One region of the Streptomyces sp. BK022 genome, then DNA from elsewhere that is predicted to be linked to it. Evidence: riboswitches for the same ligand, from Rfam matches in the RefSeq annotation. Region 1 holds a riboswitch; each other region holds the start of a gene.

Region 1 (2,762 bases):
CGGCCAAGTGACCGAGCTCGCCCCCATGGAGTTCCACCCCCAGCCGCAGGCCGGCGAGGCCAAGCCGTGGGCGTTCCCGGCCCCCGAGCGCTCCACGCTGGACAACGGCCTGACCGTGCTGCGCTCCCACCGCCCCGGCCAGCAGGTCGTCGCCGTGGAGGTGCTGCTCGACGCCCCCCTGGACGCCGAGCCGGCCGGCCTCGACGGTGTCGCCACGATCATGGCGCGCGCCTTCTCCGAGGGCACCGACAAGGACTCCGCGGAGGAGTTCGCCGCGGAGCTGGAGCGGGCCGGCGCCACGCTGGACGCGCATGCCGACCACCCCGGTGTCCGGCTCAGCCTGGAGGTGCCCGCCTCCCGCCTGGAAAAGGGCCTCACCCTGCTCGCCGACGCCCTGCGCGCCCCCGCCTTCGCGGAGAGCGAGATCGAGCGCCTGGTCCGCAACCGCCTGGACGAGATCCCGCACGAGCTGGCCAGCCCGGCCCGGCGCGCCGCGAAGGAACTGTCCAAGGAGCTGTTCCCGGCCACCGCGCGCATGTCCCGGCCGCGCCAGGGCACCGAGGAGACCGTCGAGAAGATCGACGCGGGCGCCGTCCGCGCCTTCTACGACCGTCATGTCCGCCCCGCCACCGCCACCGCGGTGGTCGTCGGCGACCTAGACGGCATCGACCTCGACGCGCTGCTCGCCGATACCCTGGGCGCCTGGTCCGGCACGCCCGGCCAGGCCCGCCCGGTGCCGCCGGTGACCGCCGACGACACCGGCCGCGTGGTCATCGTGGACCGGCCCGGCGCCGTGCAGACGCAGCTCCTCATCGGCCGCATCGGCTCCGACCGGCACGACCGCGTGTGGCCCGCCCAGGTGCTCGGCACCTACTGCCTCGGCGGCACCCTCACCTCGCGTCTGGACCGGGTCCTGCGTGAGGAGAAGGGCTACACCTACGGCGTACGCGCCTTCGGCCAGGTGCTGCGCTCCGCCCCTGACGGCACCGGCGCCTCGATGCTCGCCATCAGCGGCTCCGTGGACACGCCGAACACCGGCCCGGCGCTCGCGGACCTGTGGACGGTGCTGCATACGCTGGCCGCCGAGGGTCTGACCGACGCCGAGCGGGACGTGGCCGTGCAGAACCTCGTCGGCGTGGCCCCGCTGAAGTACGAGACGGCCGCCGCCGTCGCCGGCACCCTCGCGGACCAGGTCGAGCAGCACCTCCCCGACGACTTCCAGGCGGAGCTGTACCGCACGCTGGCGGCCACCGGCACCGTGGAGGCCACGGCCGCCGTGGTGAACGCCTTCCCGGCCGACCGGCTGGTCACGGTCCTGGTCGGCGACGCCGCCCAGATCAAGGAGCCCGTCGAGGCGCTCGGCATCGGCGAGGTCAAGGTGGTCTCCGCCGAGTAGTCGCACGCGCGTGGGTCCTGACGTCACACAAGTCGTCAGGGCCCACTCGTGTGTTCGGGAGTGCCTTCGAACGAGGGTCACCAAATGTCCGGATTGGGGCGGAGGTTACCCCTCTGGCGTGTGGGATGCGCTACAAAAGTCCGGACCCGTTTGAAGATCCGCTCCCGTCCCCTTTAGCTTCATCCGGGCTGTTCGTCAGGCAGTGCGCCGCGCCCGCGGCACCGGACAGCCATCGCCGAGTCCCCCGTAGGGGGAGCCGGGGACCCACGCAGTCCCTGGGGTGAATCGGGCGCCCGCGCGTGAGCGAGGGTGGCCGTAGGAGACCTTCCTGCTCCGAACCCGTCAGCTAACCCGGTAGGCGAGAGGGAAGGAAAGGAACAGCCTGCTCATGGCGTTCATGTGCGCCACCGGGAAGCACCGCAAGCCCGGCCGGGTCAAGCGCACCACCGCGACGGCGGCCGGTGTGGCGGCTCTCACCACCGGTGTCGTCGGCACCCTCGCGGCCTCCCCGGCGCTCGCCGCGGACAACTCCGTCGAGAACACCGGCCTCACCCCCGTCATCGCCGTCAGCGACACCCTCGCCGACGAGATCGCCGCGCAGGCCACCGCCCAGAAGGCGTCCGCCGAGCGCAAGGCCGCCGAGGAGGCCGCCGAGCGCGCCGCCGCCGAGCGGGCCCGCGAGGCCAAGGAGCGCGCCGCCCGCAAGGCCGAACGCGAGCGCCTCAACTCCTTCGTCATGCCGATCACCGGCTCCTACGTCTCCACCGCCTACCAGTCCTCCAGCTCCCTGTGGTCGTCCGGTTCGCACACCGGCATCGACTTCCACGCCGCCAGCGGCACCGCGGTCCACGCGGCGGGTGCCGGCACCGTGGTCTCCACCGGCTGGGGCGGGGCGTACGGCAACGAGATCGTGATCAGGATGGCCGACGGGATGTACACCCAGTACGGCCACCTGTCGTCCATCGGCGTCAGCGTGGGCCAGCGCGTCGTCCCGGGCCAGCAGATCGCCCTGTCCGGCGCCACCGGCAACGTCACCGGCCCGCATCTGCACTTCGAGGCCCGTACCGGCCCCGACTACGGGTCCGACGTCGACCCCGTCGCCTACCTCCGCAAGCACGGCGTGAACGTCTGACCCTCACCCTCCCGTAAAGCCCCGGCCCACCCGGCCGGGGCTTTTCGCTGCCTTTTCCTCCGGGCGCTGTCCAAAAAATGGCCATGGATTCCGGCAGGCCATCGGAAATTCTCACGCATTGCCATAGAGTCACGGGACAAGCGCTGTCGTCGGCGTTTCACGGGCATTAAGGCGGAGGTGGGTCATGCGTATTCCGGCGCACTCGGTGTGCACGGCGATCCGGGACGACATCGT
Region 2 (2,762 bases), on a different contig from region 1:
GACACCGTGTTCTCCGTCGACGGGGACGCCGCCCCCCTCGGCCCGCTGGCCGACGTCTGCCGGGAACACGGCGCCGGACTGGTCCTGGACGACGCCCACGGCCTCGGCGTCTTGGGGGAGGGCGGCCGGGGCTCGGCCCACGCGGCCGGGCTCGCGGGTGCGGCCGACGTGGTGGCCACGGCCACGCTGTCCAAGTCGCTGGGCAGCCAGGGCGGGGTGGTGCTGGGGCCGGCGCGGGTGATCGGCCATCTGGTCAACACCGCGCGGACGTTCATCTTCGACACCGGCCTCGCCCCCGCGGCCGCCGGAGCCGCGCTCGCCGCGCTGCGCCTGCTCCGGCGCGAACCGGAGCGCCCGGCGCGCGTCCGCGCGGTCGCCGCCGAACTGCACGCCCGGCTCACCGCCGAGGGCCTCGCGGCGGTACGCCCGGACGCGGCCGTGGTCTCCGTACGGGCGCCGTCCCCCGACGCCGCCGTGCGCTGGGCCGCCGACTGCCGCACCGAGGGCCTGTCGGTCGGCTGCTTCCGCCCGCCGTCCGTCCCGGACGGCGTCTCCCGGCTGCGGCTGACCGCCCGCGCGGACCTGTCGGAGGCCGACATCGAACGGGCCGTAAGGGTCATCACCGCCGTTCGGCCCTGGTGAGGGCGGGAAAAACCCCGTCAAATACGGTCTCGCGTCGCAGAGTTCACCCCGTTGAGCGACAGATGTCCGCGTATCTGGGGGGTTGGTCCACCGGACCGCTTCCGTAATGGCAGGCTGGCGTGCAGGCACCAGAGCGGGACCGGGCCCGAACTCTCCGCCCCCGCGTCGCCGCGCGGCGCGGGGGAGGTCGGCGGGCCGCCCGTGGGAAAGGGACTACTTCGCCATGGCAGACCATCTGGAAGCATCCGTCACTCTGCCGAGCGATCCCGCCTCGGTCCGCGCGGCCAGGTCCTACGTGGTGGGGACCCTGGCGAGCTGGGGGCTCCCCGCGGACGACGAGGTCACCGACACCGTGCGCCTCATCGTCTCCGAGCTGGCCACCAACGCCGTCCAGCACACCCTGGGCCAGTCGCCCACCTTCACCGTGGACGTCGTACTGGCCCGCGACGAGCTGCTGCTCATCGGCGTGACGGACAGCCATCCGAGGCTGCCGAAGAGACTCCCGGCCGCCGTCGCCCAGGACAACGGGCGCGGCATGGCCATCATCCGGTGTCTCACCGTCGAGTGCGGCGGAAAGCTGCGCGTCCGCCCCACCCGCGAGGGCGGCAAGACGGTCTTCGTCGAGCTGCCCTGGTGCGTGCCGAGCCAGCCACGGCCCGCCACGGCCCGTCCGGAGCCCTCTCCGGCCCGCTGACCCCGGGAACGGCCTCGGGGGCGTGGACGCGCCCGCGGAGACCGCTCCCGGCCGTCCTCGCTAGTTGACCCGGCCGTACCAGACGCTCTTGGTCCAGATCTTCTGGAGCCGCACCACGTCCCCGGTCTTCGGCGCGTGCCAGATCTTGCCCTTACCGGCGTAGATGCCGACGTGGTAGACGCTCGACCCCGAGTGGAAGAAGACCAGGTCACCGGCCTTGCGGTGGCCCGAGGAGATGTGGTGCGTCTTGTTGTACTGCTGCGCGGCCGTGCGCGGCAGCTTCTTGCCGGCCTTCTTGAACGAGTACAGCGTCAGACCCGAGCAGTCGAACCGGCCCGGCCCGGTGGCTCCGTAGCGGTAGGGGGCGCCCTTCTTGGACGCCGCGACCTTCAGTGCCTTCGACGCGGTGGTCGCGGCGGAGGCGTCGGTGGCCAGCCCCGGCACCATGATGGAGCCGCCCACGGCGGCCAGGGTGAGGGCCGAGGCGGTGCCGGCCCGAGCCATCAGCGACGGGACACGATTGAGCGCAGTCATGCGCAACCCTTCGTCAGCCGCCTGTGAAGGATGACCTGTCGGATTCGGGCTGGCGAAGTTGCCCGGCCGTGTCACCACGGCTTCACCCCAAGGGTTGCTCGGCACGATCGTCCGCTGCTCGCGGACATCCGTCCCGGCGACCCGGCTTGCTCGGGTCCTCCACTCCTGCCGATGCACTTCTGTCGACCGGTCATCCGGGTGGCGGCAGGACTCGGCGTCCGCCCGGATGCGCCCCGCCGTTGTGGCGGGGTCTTGTCGTCAGTCAGGGATCTTGGCCCACTCCTGTCCGAAAATCCCAATGGAACCGGGGGTTTGTGGTGTTACTCACCACTCACCCGTTCGGGTGGACAGGGGTGTGTCCGAGTCGCCGTCAACTCCCCTCCACAGCCTCGGACCTGGGCTTCGACCGCCGTGCGGTGGCCCGCCGGGCGCGTGGCGCGCAACTCGGCGGGCCCGGAAACGGGCCCGGAGATACACCGGTCGGCGGTAGCACGTTCGGCCCGTTTCGGCTCGGCGGACGACACGCCGGGCCCCGTACGGCCGACCGCGGTGTCCGGGTCAGCCGGCGGCATCCGGCGGGAGCGCGACGCGCGCGGTCCGGCGTTCGCCGTCCAGCACCCGCAGCGCCTGTGCCAGCGTGCCCCCGCAGAGCTCCCGTTCGCCCCGACGGTGCATCAGCGCGAGCGCGTCGCGGAGCGCGGCCGCCGTGCGCACCAGCGCCTGCGCCGCCCTCAGCGCCCGGTACGTGTCCCCGTGCCGGGCCGGGTTGATCCGGCCCAGCAGGTCCGCGGCCTCCAGGTAACGGTCGATCAGCTCGCCCTCGGCCCGGGTCAGCGCGGGCAGCGGCGGCGGCTCCTTCGGCGGCACGGGCGGCTCACCGGCCGCCGGGCAC
Region 3 (2,762 bases), on a different contig from region 1:
GGTGTAGTAGAGATCGATGTGATCGGTACCGAGACGCCGCAGGGAAGCGTCAGCGGCCGCCTTGATGTTGGCGGCCTTCAGCCCCTTGTACTCGGGATGCTGACTGACCTTCGTGGCGATGACGACCTCGTCGCGGACCCCGCGGGCCCGCGCCCACTCACCGATGATCGTCTCGGACTCGCCGCCCTGGTTGCCCTCGACCCAGGCCGAGTAGGAGTCCGCGGTGTCGATGAAGTTGCCGCCCGCCGCGCGATACGCGTCGAGGACGGCGAAGGACGTGTCCCGGTCGGCGGTCCAGCCGAAGACGTTGCCGCCGAGGGCGAGCGGGAAGACCTCGAGGGAGGAGGAGCCGAGCTTGCGCAGAGAAGCAGTCATGTCTCTTCTCAACGATCACTCGGACCCGTCCATTCCGATTCCGGGGCAAGGACCCGGTCAAGCCCCGGCGGGAGTCCTCAGGGAGTGAGCCCCTTGCCCCGCAGCCACGCGCCGGGGTCGATTCCGGTGGGCTGTCCGCCGGGGTGGACCTCCAGGTGGAGGTGCGGCCCGGTGACGTTGCCGGTGGCGCCGACGCGGCCGATGACCTCGCCGGTGGACACCTTCTGCCCGGCGCTGACGCTGATCGAGGACTGGTGGCAGAACCACAGCTCGGTGCCGTCGTCCAGGGTGAGGATCGTGCGGTAGCCGTACGCCCCGGCCCAGCCGGCCTCGGTGATCGTGCCGCTGTGGATCGCCTTGATCAGCGTGCCGGTGGGCGCGGCGAAGTCCAGACCGGTGTGGTACCCGGAGGACCACATCGAGCCGGCCTGCCCGAAGGTCGAGGTGATCGTGTACGAGGAGGTCGGCAGCGTGTACTGCTTGGCCAGCGCGGCGAGCCGGGCCGCCTCGGCCTTCTTCTCGGCGTCGGCCTCCGCCTTCTCCTTTGCCGCGGCGGCCTTCACGGAGGCTTCCTTCGCGGCCTTGGCGGCGGCCTCGGCGGCCTGCTGGTCGGCCTTGGCGACGGCGGCCGCGGTGGCCCGGCTGTCGGCCTTGCTCTGCTGCCGCTCGGCCTGGGCCATGATCCGGCTGCGCAGCGCCTCGCCCGCGTCGGCGGTGGAGTCGTCACTGGCGGCGGTGGCCGTGGCGGTGGCGACGCCGGCGAGGGAGGCGGCGGGCGTCTCCGTGTGGTGGTGCCCGTCGATCAGGGAGTCCACCGAGGGCAGGTCGGGCAGCGCGAGGGACACGGGCGGCTTGCCGGTGTTGGCGCTCGCCATGCCACCCGCGCCGACGGCCGCGATGACACCGACGCCGAGCACGGTGGAGCTGCGGGCGAGTCCGCCGCCGCGCTGCTTGGCCACCCGGTGGCGGCCGCGTACCGCGGGCAGGGACTCCTCGGTGGGGTTCCACTCCTCCCACGCGCCGTCCTCGGCACGGGGGGCGCCGTAGGCAAAGGGCTCACTCGCGTTTGGCGCGAACGGGGCTTGTGGGGCAGGCCGGTTGGACGCCACGCGGGCGCACTCCTTTCCCTCCTCCGCCTACCGGGTTAGCTGACGGGTTCGGAGCAGGAAGGTCTCCTACGCGCGTAAACCCGGCGTGCTCCGAGGGCGGTGCACAGCGGATCGGGCGCGATTCACCCCAAAGTGGTGGGTCCCCGGTTCCCTCGCGGGATTCGGCGTGTGCGCACGGCGCCGTCTCTGCTGACGGCGGTAACGACCGCGCTGCGTTATCGAACGTTAATAGACACGCACACTGGATTCCAAGCCCGTTCAGCTTGATCGTTTGACGTTCTGGCGGGGGGTGAAACGGTCAGGAACGCCACGAACAGGGCGAGTTGACTGCGCTTCAGGAGTCACAGGAGTTTTGCTGGTGACTCAAAAACACCAGCAGCCCCGGAAAACACTCAGGGCCGGAATCCATTTACTGGATTCCGGCCCTGAGTCTTCAGTAGCGGGGACAGGATTTGAACCTGCGACCTCTGGGTTATGAGCCCAGCGAGCTACCGAGCTGCTCCACCCCGCGTCGTTGTGTCTCAAGCATACGTCATCCGCGGGGTCCGGCGCACACACGCCGCCGTGACGTGGGCCTCAGTGCGGAAGGTGAGCGTTCGGTCGCTGCGCGAGAGCGGCGTACCCGGGCACCGTGACCACCTCCACGCCCCCGGCCGCCAGCACGCCCGCGCCGTCGGCCGCGGCGACGAAGGTGTCCGGCTCGCGCCAGGCGGTGACCACGCGGCGCACCCCCGCTTCGAGGATGAGCCCGGCGCACGGGACGGGCCGGGAGGCTCGGTGGGCGCAGGGCTCCAGGCTGCTGTAGACGGTGGCGCCGGGCAGGCGCGGGTCGTCCCGGTCCAGCTTGGCGAGCGCGGCCTCCTCGGCGTGGACCACCGGGTCGCCGCCCTCGCGGGAGTGGCCGCGCGCCAGCTCGGTGCCGTCCGCCGCGACGATCACCGCGCCCACGCTGAAGGCCGTGTCCGAGGGCGGGCAGAGCGCGGCCAGCTCACAGGCGGTACGCAGCCAGTGCCGGTCGGCGGCGGTCTCCAGCGGGCCGGTGCCGGGGGCGGTGGGCTCGTACCGCATGAGGACCACGTCCTCGATGCGGCGGGTGTCGGTCAGCCGCAGCCGGCCGCCCTGGTAGGCGCCGGGGCCGAAGAGGCGGGGGGCGGCCGGGTCACCGACGAAGAGCGGGGCGAGGACGAGCTGGAGTTCGTCGGCGAGGCCCTGCCGGAGGAGCTGGGTGTGCACGGTGCCGCCGCCCTCCACCATCAGCCGGCGCACCCCGCGCACGTC
Region 4 (2,762 bases), on a different contig from region 1:
CGCAGCAGATCTCGGTGGCCGAGAAGATCCTGGCCGACCAGGGCACCACCCACTGGGCCACCTGCGCCCTGGTCTCCGGGCTGACCTCCAACTCCGGCTCGGTGGACGTCGACACGGGTGTGAGCGAGACCCCGTCCGCCGGTCAGGGCGCCCCGGGCAAGGACGCCGGCAAGTCGAGCGAGACCCCGGAGGCGGACGCTTCGTCCGATGCTTCCGACTCGCCCGGACTGGGTGATTCCTCCCCGTCGTCCGGCTCGTCCGACTCCTCCGCCAAGGAGACCGGCAAGCCGTCCTCGGGCGCCGGCGAGAAGGACACCGCCGGCGACGCCGGGAAGGACACCGGAGCCGCCCGCTCCGACGCGTCCACGCCCCCGGCCGCCGGTCACGGGTACAAGGACGGCGGTTCGGCCTCCGGCGCCCCCGCGGCGGAGGACGACGAGTCGTGGGAGGACGGCGGCTCCTGGAGCCTCGTCGACACCGGCGACCTCGGCGGCGGCCGTCACCGCGGCGGCAGCGCCGACGAGAACGTGACGGAAGGTCAGCACACAGCCGGCACGGGCCGCCACGCCACCGCCTCTGCGGGCACCTACACCGTCCGCGACGGGGACACCCTCGGCTCCATCGCCGACTCCCTTGGTGTGGACGGCGGCTGGGAGGCCCTCTACGCCGCGAACAAGCAGGCCATCGGCGCCGACCCGAACCATGTCGACCCGGGCCGGACCCTGCGGGTGCCGGGCGAATAGGACTCCGAATAGCGGCATTTGACGCCCCGCTATCTTCTTATATGTCCTATTTGGCGAAAGTGTGGGATGACTCTCAGAAGACCTGATCGTCTTTGAATTTCGCCGCGCGGCATGTCTACGGTCGGGACCGCTCGTCACCACGAGCCCCCGTGGCCGCAACGCCGAATCCTGCCAGCGGCCGTCGGGGACAACCGTCGCGTAAAGCGCCGTAGGCAGGAGCGGGGGACCCAAGGTAGGTGCCCGAACCGGTGTCCGACACCGGGACGGGCTTGGGGTGGAGCCACGCCTTCCAGAAGTACCGGGGAGGGGTGGCCGGGCAACTCAACCGGCCCGAACCCGACAGCTCACCTCGCAGGCGTCGGTGAGGGGATCGATCCATGCTGCTTTCCAGCAAGGGCAAGCGCCGTCGCCCGTCCAAGACCGTCCGTGTCCTCGCGCTCGCCGGTGTCGCCGGCGCGGCCGTCGCGGGCCCGGTGATGGCGTCGGGCAGCGCCTCCGCCGCCACCGGTTCCGAGTGGGACGCCGTCGCCCAGTGCGAGTCGGGCGGCAACTGGTCCATCAACACCGGCAACGGTTACTACGGCGGGCTCCAGTTCTCCGCCTCCACCTGGGCCGCGTACGGCGGCACGCAGTACGCCGCCACCGCCGACAAGGCGAGCAAGGAACAGCAGATCACCGTCGCCGAGAAGGTGCTCTCCGCCCAGGGCAAGGGCGCCTGGCCGGTCTGCGGCACGGGTCTGTCCAGCACGCCGTACAGCGGTTCCGCCGCCCCGGCGAGCCCGGCTCCGTCCACGGACACCAAGACGGAGGACAAGGCCGCGGCCGACACCTCCGGCCGCGCCGCCGACGACCAGGCCGCCTCCCGCTCCACCGAGCGTCCGGACGCGAGCAAGACCGTCACCACGCCGACCGGTGGCAAGGTCAAGAAGGGCGACGGCGAGTACAAGGTGGTCAAGGGCGACACGCTCAGCTCCATCGCCGCCAAGCACAAGGTCGAGGGCGGCTGGAAGAAGCTGTTCGACCTGAACAAGGACATCGTCGAGAAGGCCGACTTCATCTTCCCCGGCCAGATGCTCCACCTGAAGTAACCGCGACCCGCTCGGCGGCCCGGCCCCCGAACCGTCCGGCCCCCGAGCTTCCGGTCCCCTGATGGACCCCCCGCCCCGGTGCGCGTTCCCCCCGCGCGCCGGGGCGGTGCGCGTGGTGCGGCCGGCCCGCCCGGCGCACCGGCCCGCGCGTCCGGAAGCTTTGCCCAGAACCCTTTGTTCCGGACGGGAACAATGGGTACCGTCTCCCTGTCCCACCCCGTCCACGAGGCGGTCGGTCGACGGCCGACGGCCCCAGGACGGTTAGGCTCTAGAGGCAAGGCATGCCATCCGGCGCACGCCCCGCACTCATCGCGTCACATCCATGAAGGAGATGCTCGTGCCGTCCATCGACGTCGTCGTAGCCCGGGAAATCCTGGACTCCCGAGGCAACCCCACGGTCGAGGTCGAGGTCGGCCTCGACGACGGCAGCACGGGTCGTGCCGCCGTCCCGTCCGGCGCCTCCACCGGTGCCTTCGAGGCCATCGAGCTGCGCGACGGTGACCCGAACCGCTACCAGGGCAAGGGTGTCGAGAAGGCCGTCCTCGCCGTCATCGAGCAGATCGGCCCGGAGCTGGTCGGCTACGACGCCACCGAGCAGCGCCTGATCGACCAGGCCATGTTCGACCTGGACGCCACCGACAACAAGGGCTCGCTCGGCGCCAACGCCATCCTCGGCGTCTCCCTCGCCGTGGCGCACGCCGCCTCCGAGGCCAGCGACCTGCCGCTCTTCCGCTACCTGGGCGGCCCCAACGCGCACCTGCTCCCGGTGCCGATGATGAACATCCTGAACGGCGGCTCGCACGCCGACTCCAACGTGGACATCCAGGAGTTCATGATCGCCCCGATCGGCGCGGAGTCCTTCTCCGAGGCCCTGCGCTGGGGCACCGAGGTCTACCACACCCTCAAGAAGGTCCTGAAGAGCAAGGGCCTC

The links. Region 1 has a riboswitch for cyclic di-AMP ahead of EV284_RS23270 (M23 family metallopeptidase). Riboswitches for the same ligand answer to the same signal wherever they lie in the genome.
Positions count from the first base shown of each region.
Region 2: another riboswitch for cyclic di-AMP. It lies ahead of EV284_RS16950 (C40 family peptidase); the one in region 1 lies ahead of EV284_RS23270 (M23 family metallopeptidase).
Region 3: another riboswitch for cyclic di-AMP. It lies ahead of EV284_RS23795 (M23 family metallopeptidase); the one in region 1 lies ahead of EV284_RS23270 (M23 family metallopeptidase).
Region 4: another riboswitch for cyclic di-AMP. It lies ahead of EV284_RS26945 (transglycosylase family protein); the one in region 1 lies ahead of EV284_RS23270 (M23 family metallopeptidase).

Region 1 is NZ_SHKU01000005.1:494,313-497,074, reverse strand. Features, by position in the region: gene EV284_RS23280 (pitrilysin family protein) at 1-11, shown strand, start outside; gene EV284_RS23275 (pitrilysin family protein) at 8-1,396, shown strand; cyclic di-AMP (ydaO/yuaA leader) riboswitch at 1,620-1,772, shown strand; gene EV284_RS23270 (M23 family metallopeptidase) at 1,785-2,528, shown strand; gene EV284_RS23265 (GntR family transcriptional regulator) at 2,713-2,762, shown strand, end outside.
Region 2 is NZ_SHKU01000004.1:102,817-105,578, forward strand. Features, by position in the region: gene EV284_RS16940 (8-amino-7-oxononanoate synthase) at 1-642, shown strand, start outside; gene EV284_RS16945 (ATP-binding protein) at 866-1,336, shown strand; gene EV284_RS16950 (C40 family peptidase) at 1,397-1,870, opposite strand; cyclic di-AMP (ydaO/yuaA leader) riboswitch at 1,874-2,087, opposite strand; gene EV284_RS16955 (hypothetical protein) at 2,429-2,737, opposite strand; partial or broken gene EV284_RS16960 (ATP-dependent Clp protease proteolytic subunit) at 2,745-2,762, opposite strand, start outside.
Region 3 is NZ_SHKU01000006.1:17,209-19,970, forward strand. Features, by position in the region: gene EV284_RS23790 (aldo/keto reductase) at 1-375, opposite strand, end outside; gene EV284_RS23795 (M23 family metallopeptidase) at 453-1,484, opposite strand; cyclic di-AMP (ydaO/yuaA leader) riboswitch at 1,494-1,661, opposite strand; tRNA gene EV284_RS23800 (tRNA-Met) at 1,922-1,995, opposite strand; gene EV284_RS23805 (dihydrofolate reductase family protein) at 2,061-2,762, opposite strand, start outside.
Region 4 is NZ_SHKU01000007.1:84,763-87,524, reverse strand. Features, by position in the region: gene EV284_RS26950 (transglycosylase family protein) at 1-743, shown strand, start outside; cyclic di-AMP (ydaO/yuaA leader) riboswitch at 938-1,116, shown strand; gene EV284_RS26945 (transglycosylase family protein) at 1,121-1,831, shown strand; gene eno (phosphopyruvate hydratase) at 2,163-2,762, shown strand, end outside.